Regions from separate parts of the Labrys sp. KB_33_2 genome, predicted to be linked through region 3. Evidence: predicted binding sites of a transcription regulator. Region 3 holds the regulator's gene; each other region holds the start of a gene.
The links. The regulator PhoB, encoded in region 3, activates phosphate uptake and scavenging genes when phosphate is short. The targets are predictions, from matches to a motif close to TGTCATNNANCTGTCAT.

Region 1 (6,537 bases), 600 kb from region 3:
GACGCCGACCCACACCAATGCCCAGATCAGCGCATCGACGGACCGGATCACATCGAGGCTACGGCGGACGGCAAAGCGGACGAAGACATTGGGGATGACGTTGCGTGCCGCCAGGAAGGCCACGGGCGCAGCCAGCACAGCCGCTGTGAGCGTGCCGGCAAAGGCGATGGCGAGCGTCTCGGTGAGAGCCTCCACGAAGAACCAGAACTTACCCTCGTCATTGGGCGGGAACATCTGCACGACGAAGGTGCCGAGCCGCGAAAGCCCGCTGAAGAACCGCTCCGGCGTCACCTCAAGCCGGACCATGGCGACGACGGCAAGGGCGAGCAGGACGACTATCACGCCTCCGGCCAGGAAACGTGTCCGCCAGGAGATTTCGAAATGGGCACGGTGGCGGGCTGCCACGGAGGCGAGCCTTTCGGGGCTGAGGGAGGCGAGAGGGCTTGCCGAACGCGGTGCCGAACCGTTGATGCCGTTGTTCATGGTGTCGCCTCCTGACCGATCAGACGATGGCGCAGCTTCTCTGTGGCGAAATCGATGATGAAGACCGTGACGATGATCATCAAAAGAATGGCGCTGACGTCGGCATAGGCGAAGGTACGGATGGCGACCAGGAGTTCCTGGCCGATGCCGCCCACGCCGATGAAGCCCATCACGCCGGCTTCCCTGACATTGATCTCGAAGCGGAGCAGGGAATAGGAAGCGAAGTTCGGCAGGGTCTGGGGCAACACGGCAAAGCGTATGCTTTCCAGCCAGGATCCACCGGTGGCGACAGTGCCCTCGACCGGCTTCATGTCGGCATTCTCGACCACTTCGGCAAACAGCTTGCCGAGCGCGCCCATGGTGTGGATGGCGAGTGCCAGTGCGCCGGCCATCGGCCCGGACTTGAAGGCGATCAAGAAGATCATGGCGAAGACGATGGTCGGCACCGTGCGGCAGAACTCAAGCCAGCGGCGCACCAGCGCGCGCAATAGCCGGCTACGCGTCAGATTGGCGGCAGCCGCAAAGCACAGGAGGAACGCACCGAGCACGCCGAGCAGCGTGCCGAGATAGGCGACGAGCAGCGTATCGCCGAGCAGCACCAGCCATTTGCCGAAGCCCCAATACCATTCCCTGACATCGCCGACGAAATTGCCGAGGCTGAGCGGCGGGGCGATGCGGCTGAAAAAGGAGGTGAAGTTGCCAAGATGGGTCCACAGGAAGCCTGGCCGGATCGCCGCCACATGGGCCGAAAGGGCGTAGAGGCCGATGCCGACGATGACGGCGAGCCAGATCCTGCGTTTCTTGGCAGCAATGGTTGCCTGATAGGCCCTGAGCAGGGCTTGGGTTTGCGCCTGGGGCAGGCTATTGATAGCCGGCAATTGTGTATCCTCCTGCCTGGTCGAACGCAGGCGGTTCCAATGGAAATCCATGTGGCGTAATCCGCTTGCGCAAAGGGCGCGCACCTTTCGGTGCGCGCCCTTCATTGCGTCGTTGCGACCCCTTACTGGGTCTTGCGGAGCGCGTCGTTGAACTTCACCATGTCGACGATCGGCTGATATTCCTTGGCACTGATCGCAGTGAGTTCGAGATCCTTGCCATCGGAAAGCTTGTCGAAATTGGCCTTGTCGTTCTTGGCGTAGTCGATCAGGGCGGCGCCGATCTTCTTCTTCAGATCGTCGGGCAGCGAGGCGAGCACCGTATAGGGGCCTTCGGGCAGGAAGGGCGTCTTGTAGATGACGCGGAAGTCGCCCTTGGTCATCGGGGTGCCGTCATCCTTCTTGAGGATGCCGCGGCTGAGCATGCGGGTCAGGTTGGAATCGTCTTCCGAGTTCCAGCTGTTGGCGGCCGCATCGGCGGTACCCTGGGCGAGGGCCAGCACGGCATTGTCATGGCTGCCGGCGAAGACGACCGAGGAGAAGAACTTGTCGACGTCGATGCCCTGGCTGTGCAGGCCGAAGCGCGGCGCATTGTTGCCGGAGGTCGAGTTGGGGTCGACGAGGGCGAGCTTCTTGCCCTTGAGATCCTCGATGGTCTTGTAGGGGCTGTCGGCCTTCACATAGATCACCGAATAGTAGCCGGTGAGGCCATTGTTGTGGCGGGGGACGGCGACCGGCTCGGTGGCCACGCCGGTGATGATGGCGCGGGCGTAGGAGGCCGGGCCGTACCAGGCGATCTGGGCAAAGCCGGCGCGCTGGGCTTCGATCACGGCGGCGTAGTCGTTGGCGATGTTGAGCTTGACCGGCACGCCGACCTGCTTGGCGATGTAGTCGGCCAGCGGCTGGTAGCGGTCATTGGTGGTGGAGGCATTCTCGGCCGGGATGACGGCAAGCGTCAATTCGGGATACTGGGCCTTCCAGTCCTCGGCCTGGGCGGTACCGGCGGCAAAGCTCATGGCTGCTGCGGCAAGGCCGAGCAGCGTGCGGCGCGAAAGCATAGGTCTCTCCTGTCGGAAATATCGTGTTCTTGTGGCTCTTGAAGATGCGCAGCCGGCCTGTCAGGCCGCGACGCTGGCAGGGCGAGCCAAACCTGCCGAGTTTGTGTCGCCTGCCCATTTGGCGTCGGCATCGGCATCCATGACTTCGCCGGCCTCGAGGCCGTAGAGGTCGCGCGCTGCATCGGCGGTGAGCATGGCGGGGATGCCGTCGAACACCACCCGGCCGGCGGACATGCCGATCAGGCGGTCGCAATAGCCGCGGGCGAGATCGAGAGAATGAAGATTGCAGATGACGGTGATGCCGAAATGCTTGTTGATGCGCAGCAGCGCATCCATCACGACCTTGGTGTTGCGCGGATCGAGCGAGGCGATCGGCTCGTCCGCCAGGATGATCGAGGGTTCCTGCACCAAAGCGCGGGCGATCGCCACGCGCTGCTGCTGGCCGCCGGACAGGCTGTCGGCACGCTGGCCGGCGAGATTGGCGATGTCGAACTGCTCGAGCGCAGCGAGCGCCATGGCCTTGTCCTCGAGGCCCCACAGCTGCAGCACGGCACTGGCGGTCGAGACCTTGTTGAGGCGGCCCATCAGCACGTTGGTGAGCACGTCGAGGCGGCCGATCAGATTGAACTGCTGGAAGATCATGGCGCAGCGCGCACGCCAGTCGCGCAGGGCCTGGCCGCGCAGGGCCGTGACATCGACGCCGTCGAAGGAGATCGTGCCCTCGCTCGGATCGACGAGGCGGTTCAGCATGCGCAGCAATGTCGACTTGCCGGCACCCGAACGCCCGATTACGCCGATGAAGGCGCCGGGCGCGATTTCCAAATTGACGTCCGCGACGGCAGCCTTGCCGCCGAAGCGCCTGGAAACTCCTTTGATCGCCAGCATGAACAGATCCCTTCTCGTGCAGCTTTCCGAAGTCGGTAACGCTGGGCCATTACAGAGGGATGGCAGTTCAATGATGTTTCGGTGACGATCCCCCGCGGATTTCGCGGGCCTTTGCGACAGATCGGGCGCTCCGGCGGATGCTTGTCACGTGGCTGTCGCAGCGGAGTGGGAAGCAGGGCCCTTCCATCACCGTTGGATCGCCCTTTGCCCAAACTCAGCCTGACGCCTTTCGTCGACCCGGCGGCTTTGATTTCCGCAAGCCGGCTCGGGCGCTACACCGAAGTAGGTCCCCGCACCAGCCTGCATGAGGTCGAACTCGGCGACTATTCCTATGTCGTCAACGATTCGGACATTGCGTACAGCCATATCGGCCGTTTCGTGTCGATCGCGGCCCATACACGCATCAATCCGGGCAATCACCCGATGAACCGCGCGAGCCAGAGCCATTTCAGCTATCGCGCCTCGGCCTATTTCGAAGGCGAGAGCGACGAGGACGACTTCTTTGCCTGGCGCAGGGAACATGATGTCCATATCGGCCACGATGTCTGGATCGGCCATGGCGCGATCGTGCTGCCGGGGCGCCGCATCGGTATCGGCGCCGTGGTGGGGGCCGGCGCCGTGGTCACCCGGGACGTGGAAGCCTACACCATCGTCGCCGGCAATCCGGCACGGCCGATCCGCCGTCGTTTCGAGGAAGCGATTGCCGACCGCCTGCAGGCCCTGGCCTGGTGGAATTGGTCGCACGAGACCCTGCGCGCCGCCTTGCCCGACTTCCGTAAGCTCCCGGTCGAGGCCTTCCTCGACAAATATCAGGCTCTTGCCGTTGAGGGCCTAATCGGTCCATCCTGAGGGCATGGCTGATACCCTGCTCCATTTCGAAGATTTCCCGGTCGGCGAGATTGCCACCTACGGATCGTACAAGCTGACGCGCGAGGCCATCCTCGCTTTTGCCAGGGAATACGACCCCCAGCCGTTTCATCTCGATGATGAGGCGGCAAAAGGCACCATGCTGGGCGGGCTCGCCGCTTCCGGCTGGCATGCCTGCTGCATCTTGATGCGGCTCAACTGCGATGGCTTCATGCTCGGCTCCACCTCGATGGGCGCGCCCGGCATCGACGAGGTCAAATGGCTGGCGCCGCTCCGCCCGGATGTCACGCTGAGCGTTCGCCGCACGACCCTGGAGGCGCGCGCTTCCAAGAGCCGCCCCGAGATGGGCCTGGTGAAGTTCCTGTTCGAGCTCGTGGCTGATGGAAAGACGGTGGTGACCACCCAGACCGGCTCCATCATGTTCGGCCGGAGGCTGGCGGCATGAAATATTTCGAGGATCTCGCCATCGGCGATACCGACGAGATCGGTGCCTTCACCTTTTCGGTCGAGAACATCAAGCGCTTTGCGGTGCTCTACGATCCCCAGCCCTTTCACGTCGACGAAGCGGCTGCGGCGGCCAGCCATTTCGGCGGCCTGGTGGCGTCGGGCTGGCAGGTTGCCGCGGTCTGGATGAAACTCCTGGTGGCGCATCAGGAGGTCGAGATCATCAGGGCGCGCCAACTCGGCAAGCCGGTGGTCAAGCTCGGCCCGTCACCGGGCTTTCGCAACATGGTCTGGGCCAAGCCGGTGCATGCTGGTGATACGCTGCGCTACAGCGTGGAGATCACGGGCAAGAAGGAGAGCGCTTCCCGTCCCGAATGGGGCATCGTCTCGATGCTGAGTTCAGCCATCAACCAGCATGGCGAGCAGGCCTTCCGCTTCGAGGGCACGGTGTTCTGGGAAAGGCGGGGGTGAGGGAAATATAGCGTGCCCCGCAATTGGCTCGAACCTATGTCATTATGGCCGGCCTCTCCAGTTCCGCATAGAAGGCGTAGCCACGGTAGAGGTCTTTGGTCCGAAGCCGCAGTCCCTCGCGGCTTGCGAGGTCCGCCAACGCTGTGGGCAATGCCGCGATGGGATGGACGTGGAAGCGTGCCAGCCAGGCGAAGAGCAGGTGCTTGAACCAGCCCGGCAGGCCCTCCTGCTGGCCGAAATCCACGATCAGAAGGCGCCCGCCTGGGTTCAGGCCGGCAATGGCGCGTTCCAGTACGGCGCGCCAGTCGGGGATCATCGAGAGCGTATAGGAGATGTAGATGCGCTCGAAACCCTTGCGCCCGAGCTGTCCAGGCGAAAAGCGGGTGGCATCGGCCTGGGCCACGGTGACGCGCGCCAGGCGATTGCGGTCGAGCGAGTGCCGGGCCATTTCGAGCATCGCCGTCGAAATGTCGAAGCCGTAAAGTGGTGTGGCGGGATAGCGCCTGGCTACGGCGATGAGGTTGCGGCCGGTGCCGCAACCGATTTCGAGAATCGCATCGCTGGCGGCCGGTCGCAGCGAGACGATCAGGTGATCCCGGCCGAGCAGATAATATTTGCGCGTGAGATCGTAGATGTAGCGCTGGTGGCGATAGATCCGGTTCATCGCCGCCGCAGCATCGCCTGTCTGCATCTCGATGCTCAATGGAGGGCTCGCAACTCGTAGAGATGGAAACCGCCATAGATCGCGGAACGGTCGCGGGCTGTCCAGGCCCGGCAACGCTCGCGGTCATAGGACCAGCGTGCCAGCAAGTCGGCGGGGATGCGGCCCGGGAGCAGGCTCTCCTCGGCGGCGGTACGGAAGATCACCCGGGCGCCGGGACGGGCAGTCCGGGTGATCTCGCTCCACAGCTTGGTGAGGATGACATCGGTCATCCAGTCCTGCGCATCGAGCAGCACATAGGCGTCGAGGCTGGCTGCTGGCTGAGCCTTGAGGTGGTCGATCAGGTTGACGTGGCGTACCTCGATGCGGTCGGCCCGATCGCGCACGGCCTCATAGGCGGCGCGCTCGAGATAGGGCGGCACCGGCCCGTCGCCCTCCGGTTTGTAGCCGCGGCCGAAGGCCTGCCAGGCAAAATAATTGTCCTTGAGGTCGAAATCGCAGGCGAGACGCTCCAGTCGTTCGCGCAGCACATCGGCAATGCCTTCCCCGTCGGCGGCGGCGCCGGCCAGGGCATCATACTGTTCCGGCGGAATGCCCAGGCCATAGAGCGAGGCCCGCCGGCGGGTCAGCCATTTGATATGCGGGCGATCGAACAGGGGAGCGATGCGCTCGTCGAAGACACGACGCTGCTCGGTGAGGTCGCGGGCTGCCAGCAGGTCGGCCGGATCGATGCGATGCAGCCGTCCGATCAGGTGGCCGAGACCAATGAAACGGCCGAGCAGGCCATAGCGAT
Region 2 (6,537 bases), on a different contig from region 3:
CCAGAAGGGGGAATTCATCACCCTGCTCGGTCCCTCCGGCTGCGGCAAGACCACGGTCCTGCGCATGGTCGCCGGTTTCGAGTCGCCATCCGCCGGCTCGATCCGCATGGACGGCAAGGAAATCACTGGCCTGGCGCCCAACCAGCGCAATGTCGGCATGGTGTTCCAGGCCTATGCCCTGTTTCCCAACATGACCGTGGTCGAGAATATCGGCTTCGGCCTGAAGATCGCCAAGAAATCCCAGTCCGAGATCGACGCCCGCGTCAAGCAGATGCTGGAGATGATCAAGCTGCCGCAGATCGCTGATCGCTATCCCTTCCAACTCTCCGGTGGCCAGCAGCAGCGCGTGGCCCTGGCGCGCGCGATTGCGGTGCGCCCGAAGATCCTGCTGCTGGACGAGCCGCTCTCGGCGCTGGATGCCAAGATCCGTGTGTCCCTGCGTGACGAGATCCGGGTGCTGCAGCAGGAACTCGGCATCACCACCTTGTTCGTCACGCATGATCAGGAAGAGGCGTTGTCGATGTCCGACCGCGTCGTGGTGATGAGCGCCGGGCAGATGGAACAGGTCGGCACGCCCTTCGAGATCTACAATTTCCCCAAGACGCGCTTTGTCTCTTCTTTCGTCGGCACGCTGAATTTCCTCACGGGCAAGGTCGTCGATGCCGCTGCCGGACGCTTCTCGGTCGATGGGCAGGAGGTGATCACCAGCCGTGGCCTGCAGGGTGCCAGCAATGGTGAGACGCGCACGCTAGCCTTGCGCCCCGAAGCCGTGGTGCTGGGCACCGGCGGCGAGGGGCGCAATAGCCTCACCGGTCGCATCGAGCTCGTCAGCTTCCTCGGCTCGATCGTGCGCATCCGCGTGCGCTTCGACGAGAACGTGGTCTCGCTCGATACCTTCAACAATCCGGGTGCCCCGCCCCCCCAGATGGGCGAGGACGTGACGGTGTCCTTCGGCCGCGGTGATCTGCAATTGCTGGAAGAGGTCGAGAAGGTCGCGGCCTGAGGGCTGCATCCTTCTCTCCTTGCGGGAGAAGGATGCAGCCCTCATTCCTTGAGCGGCCCGTTCCTCAAACGTGAAAGATCGAAGTCCCGGATATCCCTGAGCAGGTCGACCAGCGCCTGGGCGCCGAATTCGGCCGAGAGTTCGCCATGTTCCGGCGTTGCCTTCCCGGCATCGCCCGCCGCGCCCTCGGGGCGGATGTCCTGGGCCATCCAGCCGAAGCCGCCGGGACGGCCGGTGCGCAGATATTTGAAGGTCTGTTCCATTTCGTAAGTGACCGGACGGAAGTCCTTGGCCTTGTCCATGCGCACGAGGTCGGGCCGGAAGGCGAGCATCAAGGCCGTCTCGATCTCGCCGGCATGGATGCCCAGGCGCGTCTCGTCATCCGAGAAGGCGCCCTTGGGGTAGCCGAACATGTGCCAGGAGGTGAAGGCGACCAGCATGCCGTGGCGCACGCGCAATTCGCGGGCCACGATATCCATCGCCGCCATGTTGCCGCCGTGGGAATTGACGATCAGGAGCTTGCGGATACCGGCCCGGTGCACGCTTTCGCCGATCTCGACCCAGGCCCGGATTACAGTTTCGGCCGAAAGGCTGAGGGTGCCTGGGAATTCCAGATGTTCGTTGGATTTGCCGATGGTCTGGATCGGCAGGAAGGTCGCGGGAATGTCGGCGGGAATCAGCGGGATGGCGCGGTCGAGATAGCCCTGCATGATCATGCTGTCCACGCCAACCGGCAGATGGGGCCCGTGCTGTTCCACGGCGGCGATCGGCAAGACGGCGATCCAATCGGCGGTTTCGCCGGTGCGGAAATCCTCCGTCGTCATCTCGAACCATTGGCGGCGGGGCAGGGAAGCGGAGGCGGGCATGATCGATTCCAGGAAAAGGGATGCCCGAACCATACAGCCGCGGGGCGCCATTACAACGCCCCGCTGCATTCTCGGTCCGGCCAGCCAGTGCCTGCTACCAGACTTGCTGGCCGCGATAGGGGCCGGGCGGACGGGGTCTGCGATAACGCTGGCCGGAATTGGATGAAGTCGGATTGTTGGAGGGCGTTACCACCGGGCCCGGCGGCGGATAGCGAGGCGGCCTCTGGACCACGGGGCCATCATTCCAGACAGGTGGGCGGCGGCGGGCCGGTGGGCTGTAGATCGGTGGCTCGTCGACATAGTCCGGCGCAGGATAAATCCGCCGCCTGCTGCGCGGGGCTTCCGGCGCATCGACCCGGCGCAGGTCGCGCCGTTTGGCATAGCGGGGCGGAGGTGGGCTCCAGGACTTGAAGCGGGGGGCTGCCGGCGTCGGCAAGGCGATGGGCGTGACGGCCGGCGCTGCTGGCGGCGGCGCGCAGGCAGCAGCAAGGCTGTCACCGACGGTCAGCGAGGCGGCCGAGGCGGCGGTATTGAGCCAGAGCAGCCATTCGCCGAGAAACTCGGCCGGCCAGGGCGCAACCGGGCCGGTGTCGTAGTCGATGACGGTTGCAGGCGGCGGCAGCACGAACACGGCAATGCCGCGCACGATCTTGATGCGTGTCACCGGGGCCGAGCCGACGAAGGTGCCGACTGGCACCGCCGAAGCTTCACCCTCACAGCGATTGCCGAGCTTGGCCGTCTCGATGAAGGTCCATTGCCTGTCCACGTTGAAATTGGCGAGGCTGATTTCCTGCTGGTCGGTTGCGGGCGGTGTCGGTGCCCATCCGGTCCAGTCGCCGCCGCCGCGCCAGATTACCCAGGCGGGGCTCCATTGCGTGCCGGGTATCCAGACCCAGCCATTGCTGCCGTCCGAGGCCCAGCGGCCGTAATGATGGATGATCTTGCCCCAGACGGTGGGGTCGTCATAGGTCCAGCCGAAATTGCGGTCATAGACCCAGCGGCAGGCCGGATAGGGGTGCCAGCCAGCAGGCACCACCGAAGGCTTCCAGACCTCGCCATAGCGTTCGGAATAGATGTATTGGCCGTAGCCCGACAGCACGGTCTTGAATTCTTCGAGGCTGGGAGCCTGCGCCTGGATGGCGGCGACGGGCGCGGCCCGCGCCCGGTCCGCGAATGTGGCTGCAGTAGGCAGGATGGCACAGGCCAGCAGGAAGGAAGAAACGAGGCCAATCCCCAGATGGCGTGTGGTGCCGGCCATAGCAAACCCCTCCATGGGTTATTGCTTCGATCACAGCCGATGATGAACCTGTTTGGGGGAGCCGTCCGTATCAATTGGCACAAGGTGGCCACAAAATGAAACCGCCGGTACCGGATTTTGCTCCGGTCCGGCGGTCAGAATACACCAGCTTCGACTGGTTCAGTGCAACCTCTCGGTGCTCTTCAATCTTGCAATTTCGTCTTTCAGAAGGAGTTTCTTGCGCTTCAGCTCTGCGATTTTGAGGTCATCCGAGGAGGGATGAGCCAGTGCGATGGTGAGTTCTGTTTCGAGAGCGTGATGTTTGCGCTCCAGTTCGACCAAATGCGACTGCACAGGCATTAACGGCTCCTTGTGTCACAGTTCCGACATTCAACGTTCTCACGAAACGGTACGCATGTCGAAGGAAAATCGTGGATTCTCGCCGTGAATCGATTGTGCAAAGCAACAATAAATTTAGTCAGAACAATAGCTTACCGCACGGTAATGCAGTGTGGAAGAGCCAAAAAGAATGCTGGATCAAAGGCCTAGGAAGGGCTTGTGAAAGTTGTCCGGCAAGCTTTGCCAAACGGGTGTAAATAGATGGCGATATCTTGCCGCAGCGCTTGCGGGCGAGAAATCGGCTCGGCATAGTTCGGCACCGTGCCCGAAGGGGCATGGGGCGGCAGGACGGTCCAAATACCGAGGCTGCCATTCGGAATGGAAGGGTATGGGCTTGTCAAATCCACTCACCGAGGAGGAGGAAGCCGCGATGATTGCGGAGCTGGGGCAGTTGCGCCAGGAACACCGCGATCTCGACTCCGCGATTGCCGCTTTGGAACAGGTGGGAACTCCCGACCGTCTGCAGCTTCAACGCCTGAAGAAGCGCAAGCTCCATCTCAAGGACCGCATGTCCCTGCTGGAGGACCTGCTGACGCCGGATATCATCGCCTGACGCTTTTGCGTCACCGGCATTGCATGGGGCGCGGGTCACGATAGGGCGTGCGCGCGAACCGGGCCGTCAGACGGCCTTGCCGCTGGCGATCTCGGCCAGCACCCAGTCCCGGAATGCCTTGATCATCGGCTTGTCCGCCTTTGTCCGCGGTGCCACCAAATGATAGGCGAATTCCGGCGCGATCTTCAGCGACAGGTCGAAGGGGCGCACCAGCCGGCCCGCCGCCAGATCGTCGCCGACCAGGCTGGTGTTGCCGAGCGCCACACCCTGGCCGTCGACGGCCGCCTGCAGGGTCATGATCGACTGGCTGAAATGCAGGCCGCGTATCGGGTCGGGTTTGTCGGCCTTGGCGGCCATCAGCCACATGCGCCAATCCGGCCACATCGAATCCTGGCTGTGCCAGTCGAGATGAATCAGGGTGAAATATTGCAGGTCGTTGGGCTCTCGCAACGGAATGGGTCCATGCAGAAGCTGCGGACTGCAGATCGGAAAGACGTCCTCGACGAACAGGCGGTCCGAGCGCAGGCCGGCATAGGCGCCACGGCCGAAGCGGATGGCGACGTCGACTTCCTGGCGGCTGAAATCGGCGAGCGTATCGGAAATATCGATGCGCATGTCGATGTCGGGAAATTGCTGGCGGAAGCGCGGCAGGCGCGGCACCAGCCATTTGGCCGCGAAGGATGAGCCGGAAGAGACGGTGAAGCTCTTGCGCTGGGTGGTGTTGGCGGCCCTGTGCAAGGCTTCGTCGATGGTGCGCAGGGCGCCGCCGGTCGCTTCGAGCAGTTCCTCGCCTGCATGGGTGAGCTTCATGCTGCGGCTGGTGCGAAAGAACAGCCGGGTGCCGAGGCGGTCCTCGAAAGCGCGGATCTGGCTGCTGACGGCGGCGGGGGTCACGTCGAGCTCGATCGCGGCCTTGGCAAAGCTCAGATGACGAGCGGCGACGGCAAAGGTCCACAATGCACCGAGGCCAGCTCCCGATCTGCTCATGCCCTACCTGTGATCATCAAGTTTTTGTTGATGGTGAAGAAAGGTTTGCTCCATTGATAATCTAGCATAAAGCATTGAAAATAGGAAACATATCGCAAGAGCGTATTTACTTTTTGTTGAGGGTACGAGTATGTCGAGCGTCGAATTCCACGAAGATGAATGGGGCCGGCATTGGAGCTATGCCCCGGCTCTGCACGGGACGCAGGTGCGCCTGCACTACTCGATCGCCGCCATTCTGGTCGAGGGGGCCACATCCTTCGTCGAAGCGATCTCCGCCGGCCTGGCACAGCTCAGGGGGCAGGATCAGACAGTCGCGATGGGGCATCAGCGCGACGTTTATGGCGATGACGATGTCCCGCCGATCCGCTATGCCCGCTATGAGGGCGTGCGCGACGAGTTCGGTCGCCAGCTTCCATAAAGGTGATGTTCCTGGATTCTATCGGATGACAAGAAAGGGCGCGATCACCGATCGCGCCCTTTCTTGTTGCCGGTATTAGGTCGCAACGGGGCCGGGAAAGCACGGCTGAAGCCGGCTGCCAACCTCCACAAGCAAAAGGGCTTTTCCGTGCTGGCGAAAAAGCCCTTTCAAGTGATGGATCTGAGCAGGCCGCCTGGCGCTCAGTCGTCCTTCTGCTTGATACCCTTGAGCTTGGCGAACACGTTGGCGACGTCCAGCTCGTCCTCCTCTTCTGCCTGGCGCGGCGTGTTGCCGAGCGAGGCGAAGGGATTGTCTTGCCTATGGCCGCGATCAGCCGTCGGTCCGGTGGTGATTTCGGCGGGCAGCAGCGTGGCGCTCTCGGGCTCGGGCGGCCGATCCTTGGAGGCGCGGGCGACTTCGAAGTCGAGATCGATCTGGGTACAGAGGCCGAGCATGACCGGATCGGCCGGGGCCAGCTGCGCGGTGTTCCAATGGGTGCGATCGCGAATGGCGGCGATCGTCGTCTTGGTGGTGCCGACCAGACGCATGATCTGGGCGTCTTTGAGTTCGGGATGGTTCTTCACCAGCCAGAGAATGGCGTTGGGGCGATCCTGGCGCCGCGAGACCGGCGTATAGCGCGGGCCCTTCTTGACCTTGGCGATGGCGATCTTGACCTTCGGCTCGGCCAGCCGGAGGCGGTGATGGGAATCGCGCTCGCCGCGGGCGATCTCCTCGCGGGTGAGCTGGTTGGCGATCACAGGATCCTGGCCCTTGATGCCGGCCGCAACCTCGCCATCGGCAATGCCCTTGACCTCCAGCGGATGCAGTTTGCAGAACTCGGCGATCTGGTCGAAGGTGAGGGCAGTGTTCTCAACCAGCCAGACGGCGGTGGCCTTCGGCATCAGCGGGGCGGTCGACATTGGCATCTCCTCGGAAAGCATGAGCCCGCTGCCGCCTCGCTCCAGCCTCCTGGAACGAAGCCCGACGCGAGCTGATTGTCGGGATTCATACCTCATATAGTCGTCGTTCGCCCGAAAGGGAAGCCTGTTGCACCGCTTTCCCGCCAGGATTGTC
Region 3 (6,537 bases):
ACCCTGCTGCGCGTGCTCAACCGCATGTACGACCTCTATCCGGGCCAGACTGCCAAGGGCCGCGTGCTGCTCGATGGTCAGAACGTCATCGGCAAGGAGATCGATCCTGCAGTGCTGCGCGCCCGCATCGGCATGGTGTTCCAGAAGCCCACGCCCTTCCCGATGTCGATCTATGACAACATCGCCTTCGGCGTGCGCCTGCATGAGTCGATCTCCAAGGCGGAAATGGATCAGCGCGTCGAATGGTGCCTGACCAAGGCCGCCCTGTGGAACGAGGTCAAGGACCGCCTGCACGCCTCTGCGCTCGGCATGTCCGGTGGCCAGCAGCAGCGCCTGTGCATCGCCCGCACCATCGCGGTGAAGCCCGAAGTCGTGCTGCTGGACGAGCCGACCTCCGCGCTCGATCCGATCTCGACCGCCAAGATCGAGGAACTGATCGACGAATTGAAGCGGGACTTCACCATCGTCATCGTCACGCACAATATGCAGCAGGCGGCGCGTTGCGCGGATGTGACGGCCTTCTTCTATCTGGGTGACCTCATCGAGGTCGGCCAGACCAACAAGATGTTCACCACCCCGAACGACAGCCGTACGCAGGATTACATCACCGGCCGCTTCGGCTGATCCCTCGGCCAGCGTCGAATTCATTTGGAGGCGGCATGTCCGACCACATCGTTACATCCTTCGATCAGGAATTGCGCGAATTGCGCAACATGATCGCCGAAATGGGTGGCTATGCAGAGAAGAGCGTAGCCGACAGCGTCGAAGCCCTGCTCAAGCGCGACACCCAGCGCGCCAAGGCCGTGATCGAGCTCGATCTGGCGATCGACAAGCTCCAGCGCCAGGTCGAGGACCGGGCTATCCTGGTCATCGCCAAGCGCCAGCCACTGGCACTCGACCTGCGCGAAATCGTCTCGGCCCTGCGGGTGGCCAACGATCTCGAACGCATCGGCGACCTCGGCAAGAACGTCGCCAAGCGCGTGGTCGCCATCCACAGCCATGCGCAGCCGGCCCAGCTCTTCGGCGGTTTCGACCATATGGCTGACCTGGTGCTCGAGCAGCTCAAGCAGGTCCTCGACGCCTTCGCCCAGCGCAATGTTGAAGAAGCGCTCTCGGTCTGGAGTTCGGACGGCGAGATCGATGCGATGTACACCTCGCTGTTCCGCGAATTGCTGACCTACATGATGGAAGATCCGCGCAATATCGGCTTCTGCACCCATCTGCTGTTCTGCGCCAAGAACATCGAGCGCATCGGCGACCATGCCACCAACATCGCCGAGACGGTGCATTACCTGGTGACCGGTGAATCGCCGGCCGGCGAGCGGCCCAAGGCGGACAACAGCACCGATCTCGTCGACCTTCCTGTGCCGGCTAAGTAACAAGGGATAGGCCATGCCTCCCAAGGTTCTGATCGTCGAGGACGAAGAAGCATTGACCCTGCTGCTGCGCTACAATCTCGAAGCCGAAGGCTATGAGGTTGACAGTGTGGCGCGCGGTGACGATGCCGAGATCCGCCTGCGCGAAAGCGTGCCGGATCTGGTATTGCTGGACTGGATGCTGCCGGGGTTGTCGGGTATCGAATTGTGCCGGCGCATCCGCATGCGGCCGGAAACCGAGCGCCTGCCCGTGATCATGCTCACGGCGCGTGGCGAGGAAACCGAGCGTGTGCGGGGTCTGGCCACCGGCGCCGACGATTATGTCGTCAAGCCCTTCTCCGTGCCGGAACTCTCGGCCCGCGTCCGCGCTCTGCTGCGTCGGGCCAAGCCCGATCACGTCGCCTCCCTGCTCAAGGCCGGTGACATTTCCCTCGACCGCGAGACCAAGCGCGTTCATCGCGGCAATCGCGAGATCCGCCTCGGCCCGACCGAATTCCGCCTGCTCGAATTCCTGATGCAGGCGCCGGGACGCGTATTCGCACGCGAGCAATTGCTCGACAGCGTCTGGGGCCGCGACGTCTATATCGACGAGCGCACGGTCGACGTGCATGTCGGGCGACTGCGCAAGGCGATGAACCGCACGCGCGAGATCGACCCGATCCGCACGGTTCGCGGCGCCGGCTATTCCTTCGACGAGACCTTCGCCAAGCAGGCCTAGGACGGATATTTCATCGCCCGACAACAAGGCCGGCGGCTCGCCGCCGGCCTTGTCGCATCACGTACCCGGTACTCGCCCGATCTAGGCGATTTCAGAGGCTTGCGATAAGACGACTTGCCAAAGAAAATGCCGGGGTTGCCATGATCCGTTCCTTGCTCGTCGCGTCGCTTTTGACTGCCAGTTCGTTGGCGCTGCTTCCCAGCGATGCCGCAGCGGCCAAGCTCAAGAAAACCTTGTGTTCGGGCGAGTTCGGTACCGGCTCCGGCTTGGCGGGCTCCTATATCGGCAAGGATTGCTTCATCGCAGCCGACAGCGACATGCAGGAGCAAGTCGCCGGTATCTGCAAGGAAGGCTCGCGATGCGAGGTCGAGGCCATGGTGGAGGTCGCACCCGATGGCAGCAGGCAGATCAGGACCGTCTTGTCCGTCAGGCAGGCCGGACGCGCGCCCGCCACGCGCACGTCCTATGCCCAGAGGGCGGGCAACTATGCCGACGGCATCTATGCCTTGCAGGACGATGGCTGCGACAAGCAGGGGGCGACGCCAGGCAACCGGGTTTCCGTGCAGCTTCTACGGGCAGCCGGTCCTGCCATCCAGCTCTACGGCAAATATTGCGCGGTCATCGAGGCCGATGGCGAGGAGCCTTCCAGCGCCAAGTTCCAGGCGACGCTGCAGCTTCGATGCGGCAGCTCGCCGGCGCAGGACCAGGCCCTGCGAAGCGGCCGCTCCGGCACGGCGGAAACCATCGTGATGACCCCCGCCCCCGAGCGGCAGCTGTGGCTCGATGAAGACACATTGATCCGTTGCCCGATCAAGCGCGCCTATACACCGCAATGGTGGATCGAGGCCCCGCCCTTCAATGGCCGCTATCCCCAATAGCTTCTGCAGGCGCCGATATCAGCCCAGAGCCGCCAGGCGCCCTTGCAGATAACGGCGGATGACGGGATCACTCTCCAGCCCGATCGCCCGCGAATAGGCGTTGCGGGCCTCCTCCTGCCTTGCGGCGCGGGCCAGCAAGTCCGCGCGTGCAGCCCAATAAGGCTGGTAATCGGCGATCCGCCTGTCGCTGGCGACCTCGTCGAGCCCGGCCAATCCGGCTTGCGGTCCCGCAAGACGGGCGAGCGCCACGGCTCTGTTGATGGCAGCGACGGGGGACGCGGTCAGTAGTACCAAGGCCTCATACAGCGTGACGATCGCGGCCCAGTCCGTCGTCGCGCAGATGCGCCTATTGGCATGGGCCGATTGCAGCGCGGCTTCGAGCTGATAGCGACCGATCTGTCGCGCCTGCCCGGCCCTGGCGAGCAAAGCCTCAGCCTCCTCGATCAGGGCGGCATCCCAAAGCGTGGTATCCTGCTGTTCCAACGGGATATAGTCGCCGACCGGGCTACGGCGTGCAGCCCGCCTCGCCTCGGCATGCAGCATCAGGGCCAGCAGGCCGAGCACTTCCGGCTCGCCGGGCAGGAGCGAGACCAGCAACCGGCCGAGCCAGATGCCTTCCACCGACAGATTGCGCTCGCGGGCCTGCGCCCCTTCGGGATCGGCCCAGCCCTCGGCATAGACGGCATAGACGGCCTCCAGTACCGCTTCGAGACGACCGGGCAACTCGTCGGGTTCCGGGATCCGGAAGGGGATGGCGGCCTGCTTGATCTTGAGCTTGGCCCGCACCAATCTCTGGCTCATCGCCGCAGGTGAAACCAGGAAGGCGCTGGCGATCGCGCCGGCGTCGAACCCCAATATCGTCTGCAGGATCAAGGGCGCGCGCACGGCGGCATCGAGCGAGGGATGAGCACAAGCGAACATCAGGCGCAGGCGCTCATCGGGAATGACAGGCTGTTCGGCCTGCTCGGAGGCGAGGGCCTCGACATGGCGGATGACCTCGTCCGCCTTTTCGCCGCGCAGCTTGGCGCGGCGGGCCGCGTCGATCTGCCGGCGCCGGGCCGCGGTCAGGAGCCAGGCTTCGGGATTGGCGGGCACACTGCCCGCCGGCCAATGTTCCAAAGCCGCCGCAAAGGCGTCGGCCAGGGCGTCCTCCGCCCCCGCAATGTCGCCCGAACGTGCCGCGAGAAGGGCGACGAGCCTGCCATAGCTGCGTCGCGCGACGATTTCGGCAAGTTCGACGGCGGGGGCGGAAGGCACCGGATCGGCTCGCTTGGTTCAATAATCCTTGGGTCCCACACCGGCCGGACCTCGATGGTACCGATGGCTGCACTCGGGCAACGCGCAGCCCAGCCGATCGCGGCATCCAGGTCCGGCACATCGATGATGTAGAAACCGCCGAGTTGTTCCCTGGTGTCGGCGAAGGGGCCGTTGAGCACCTGGGTCTTGCCGTCGGCGAGGCGCACGGTCGTCGCCGCAGACGTGGGGCGCAGACGGCTCCACGGGCCGAGAGCACCGGCCGATCTGAGGGCCTCCGTATAGGCCTGATAGGCGGCCAGCACAGCCTGCTTATTGGCGGGGTCCACCTTCAGCATGGCTTCCTCGTTGCTGTAGATCAGAATCGCGAACTGCATGGGTCTCTCCTGTCTCCGCCGGCGCATGATGCGCCGGCATGACAATGACGCGCCATCCCGTTCGCTTTCGACAGCAGGACGAAAATTATGCGCTCGCCTTGGTGAGTTGCTCGATCTCGCCCGAACCCAGATTGAGTTCGGTCGCCTTGATCAGGTCCCCAAGTTGCTCGACGCTGGTGGCGCTGGCGATCGGAGCGACGATGCCGGGCCTTGCGATAAGCCAGGCGATGGCGACCTGGGCCGGTGTGGCGCTCTTGGCCTCGGCTACCGCATCGAGAGCGGCCAGGATGCGCAGGCCCCGCTCGTTGAGATAATTGGCCATCTCGCCGCCACGCGCGTTGCTCTTGGCGAAATCGGCCTCGCTGCGATATTTGCCGGAGAGGAACCCCCTCGCCAGCGAGAAATAGCTGGTCACGCCGATCTCGTTCTTGAGACAGAACGCCTCGAGCTCGTTCTCATAGCCGGCGCGGTCATAGAGATTGTAGTGCGTCTGCAGATTCTCGAAACGCGGCCACATCTCCTTGGTGCTGATAGCCAGCGCCTTGAACATCGTGTTGGCGCTATGATTGGAATTGCCGATCACGCGCACCTTGCCGGCCTTGATCAACTCGTCATAGGCGGAGAGCGTTTCTTCCAGATCCACCTCCGGATCCTCCCAATGGGAGAGGTAGAGGTCGATGTAATCGGTTTGCAGGCGCCGCAGGGAATCCTCGGCCGCCTTGAGGATATAGTCGCGCGACAGGCCCTTCTTGCCGGGCCCCATTTCCGAGCCGACCTTGGTGGTGAGCACGATGTCGGCGCGATTGCCGCGGGCCTTCATCCATTTGCCGATGATGGCTTCAGACTCACCGCCCTGATTGCCGGGAACCCAGGCCGAATAGACATCCGCCGTGTCGATCAGGTTGAAGCCGCCCCCAACGAAAGCATCGAGGACAGCGAAGGAGGCTTTCTCATCCGCGCTCCAGCCGAAGACATTGCCGCCCAGGCCCAACGGAGCAACCGAAAGATCAGACCGCCCAATCGCACGTTTTTCCATAAATGCTCTCCATGATCATGACAAAATATGGACCTGACCGGCACGAAAGCGTGCCGGCTCGGCCTCCAGGGCCGCAGGGAACTCAAATCGAATAGGTCAGTTCCTGTTCCCCGCCACCTGCCCGACGCATCTCTTCCACCGACATGTTGTCGAGCAGGTCGGAAGAAAGGTCCCGCACACGCCGCATCAAAAGGCGTACGGTGCAACCTGGAACATCCGGGCAGTCGAGGCAAGGCTGATAAGCGGTGTGGCTGGCGCAGGCGATCGGCGCGAGCGGACCGTCGAGGACCCGGATGGCATTGCCGACGCTGATCTGGCTGGCCTCGCGGGCCAGCATATAGCCACCGCCCTTGCCTTTCTTGGAGCGCACGATGCCGGCCACGCGCAACTCACCCAGGATCGCATCGAGAAACTTCTTGGGAATGCGGTTTGCCTCGGCGATTTCCTGGCTTTGCGCCGTCTCGCCGGCCGGCAGGCCGGCCAGATGCGCCAGCGCCTTGAGACCATATTTGCCCTTGTTCGTCAGCATCGCCCTGATTGCTCCGCGTGACAGAAGTCTATCCTGTCTATCACGAATATAGGGATTATCGATCGAATCGGAAGGTCTACCCCAACGAAGGAGGGGCTCGAAACCAAGGCGCATGTGGAAAGAAAGATGCAGGCGAGGACGCCCGTGATCGCAAAGAAGGATCTCAGCTCATCTCAGGCAAGGTCTTGGGCCTGCCCGGCGGTTCGGGAGAGAGATCCTCGTATAGCCCCTGGGCCTCACTGGCAGGCCCCCGGCGCTCACCGAGCGCGAGAATGCGATAGACCCTGACGGTACGCTCCAGCGCGATGGTCAGAACATCCTCGGGCTTGACCGCCTTGGCAGGCGTATCAATTCGGGTGCCGTTGAGGC

Region 1: a site for PhoB is predicted at 3,444-3,460, ahead of phnC (phosphonate ABC transporter ATP-binding protein). Genes of this name have one in related genera too.
Region 2: a site for PhoB is predicted at 3,480-3,496, ahead of AB4037_RS08960 (YdcH family protein). Genes of this name have one in related genera too.

The regions. Positions count from the first base shown of each region.
Region 1 covers NZ_JBFREW010000001.1:623,493-630,029, forward strand. The annotation lists gene phnE (phosphonate ABC transporter, permease protein PhnE) at 1-483, opposite strand, end outside; gene phnE (phosphonate ABC transporter, permease protein PhnE) at 480-1,361, opposite strand; gene phnD (phosphonate ABC transporter substrate-binding protein) at 1,484-2,416, opposite strand; gene phnC (phosphonate ABC transporter ATP-binding protein) at 2,477-3,301, opposite strand; gene AB4037_RS02985 (chloramphenicol acetyltransferase) at 3,506-4,150, shown strand; gene AB4037_RS02990 (MaoC family dehydratase) at 4,155-4,613, shown strand; gene AB4037_RS02995 (MaoC family dehydratase) at 4,610-5,083, shown strand; gene AB4037_RS03000 (class I SAM-dependent methyltransferase) at 5,118-5,774, opposite strand; gene AB4037_RS03005 (DUF3419 family protein) at 5,783-6,537, opposite strand, start outside.
Region 2 covers NZ_JBFREW010000004.1:100,292-106,828, reverse strand. The annotation lists gene AB4037_RS08975 (ABC transporter ATP-binding protein) at 1-1,003, shown strand, start outside; gene AB4037_RS08970 (creatininase family protein) at 1,045-1,869, opposite strand; gene AB4037_RS08965 (DUF6600 domain-containing protein) at 1,964-3,127, opposite strand; gene AB4037_RS08960 (YdcH family protein) at 3,287-3,466, opposite strand; gene AB4037_RS08955 (YdcH family protein) at 3,876-4,058, shown strand; gene gcvA (transcriptional regulator GcvA) at 4,125-5,045, opposite strand; gene AB4037_RS08945 (hypothetical protein) at 5,176-5,463, shown strand; gene AB4037_RS08940 (DUF1013 domain-containing protein) at 5,664-6,383, opposite strand.
Region 3 covers NZ_JBFREW010000001.1:26,781-33,317, reverse strand. The annotation lists gene pstB (phosphate ABC transporter ATP-binding protein PstB) at 1-624, shown strand, start outside; gene phoU (phosphate signaling complex protein PhoU) at 660-1,379, shown strand; gene phoB (phosphate regulon transcriptional regulator PhoB) at 1,393-2,094, shown strand; gene AB4037_RS00135 (hypothetical protein) at 2,235-2,972, shown strand; gene AB4037_RS00130 (RNA polymerase sigma factor) at 2,991-4,229, opposite strand; partial or broken gene AB4037_RS00125 (YciI family protein) at 4,274-4,603, opposite strand; gene AB4037_RS00120 (aldo/keto reductase) at 4,689-5,639, opposite strand; gene AB4037_RS00115 (RrF2 family transcriptional regulator) at 5,722-6,168, opposite strand; gene AB4037_RS00110 (RNA-binding S4 domain-containing protein) at 6,332-6,537, opposite strand, start outside.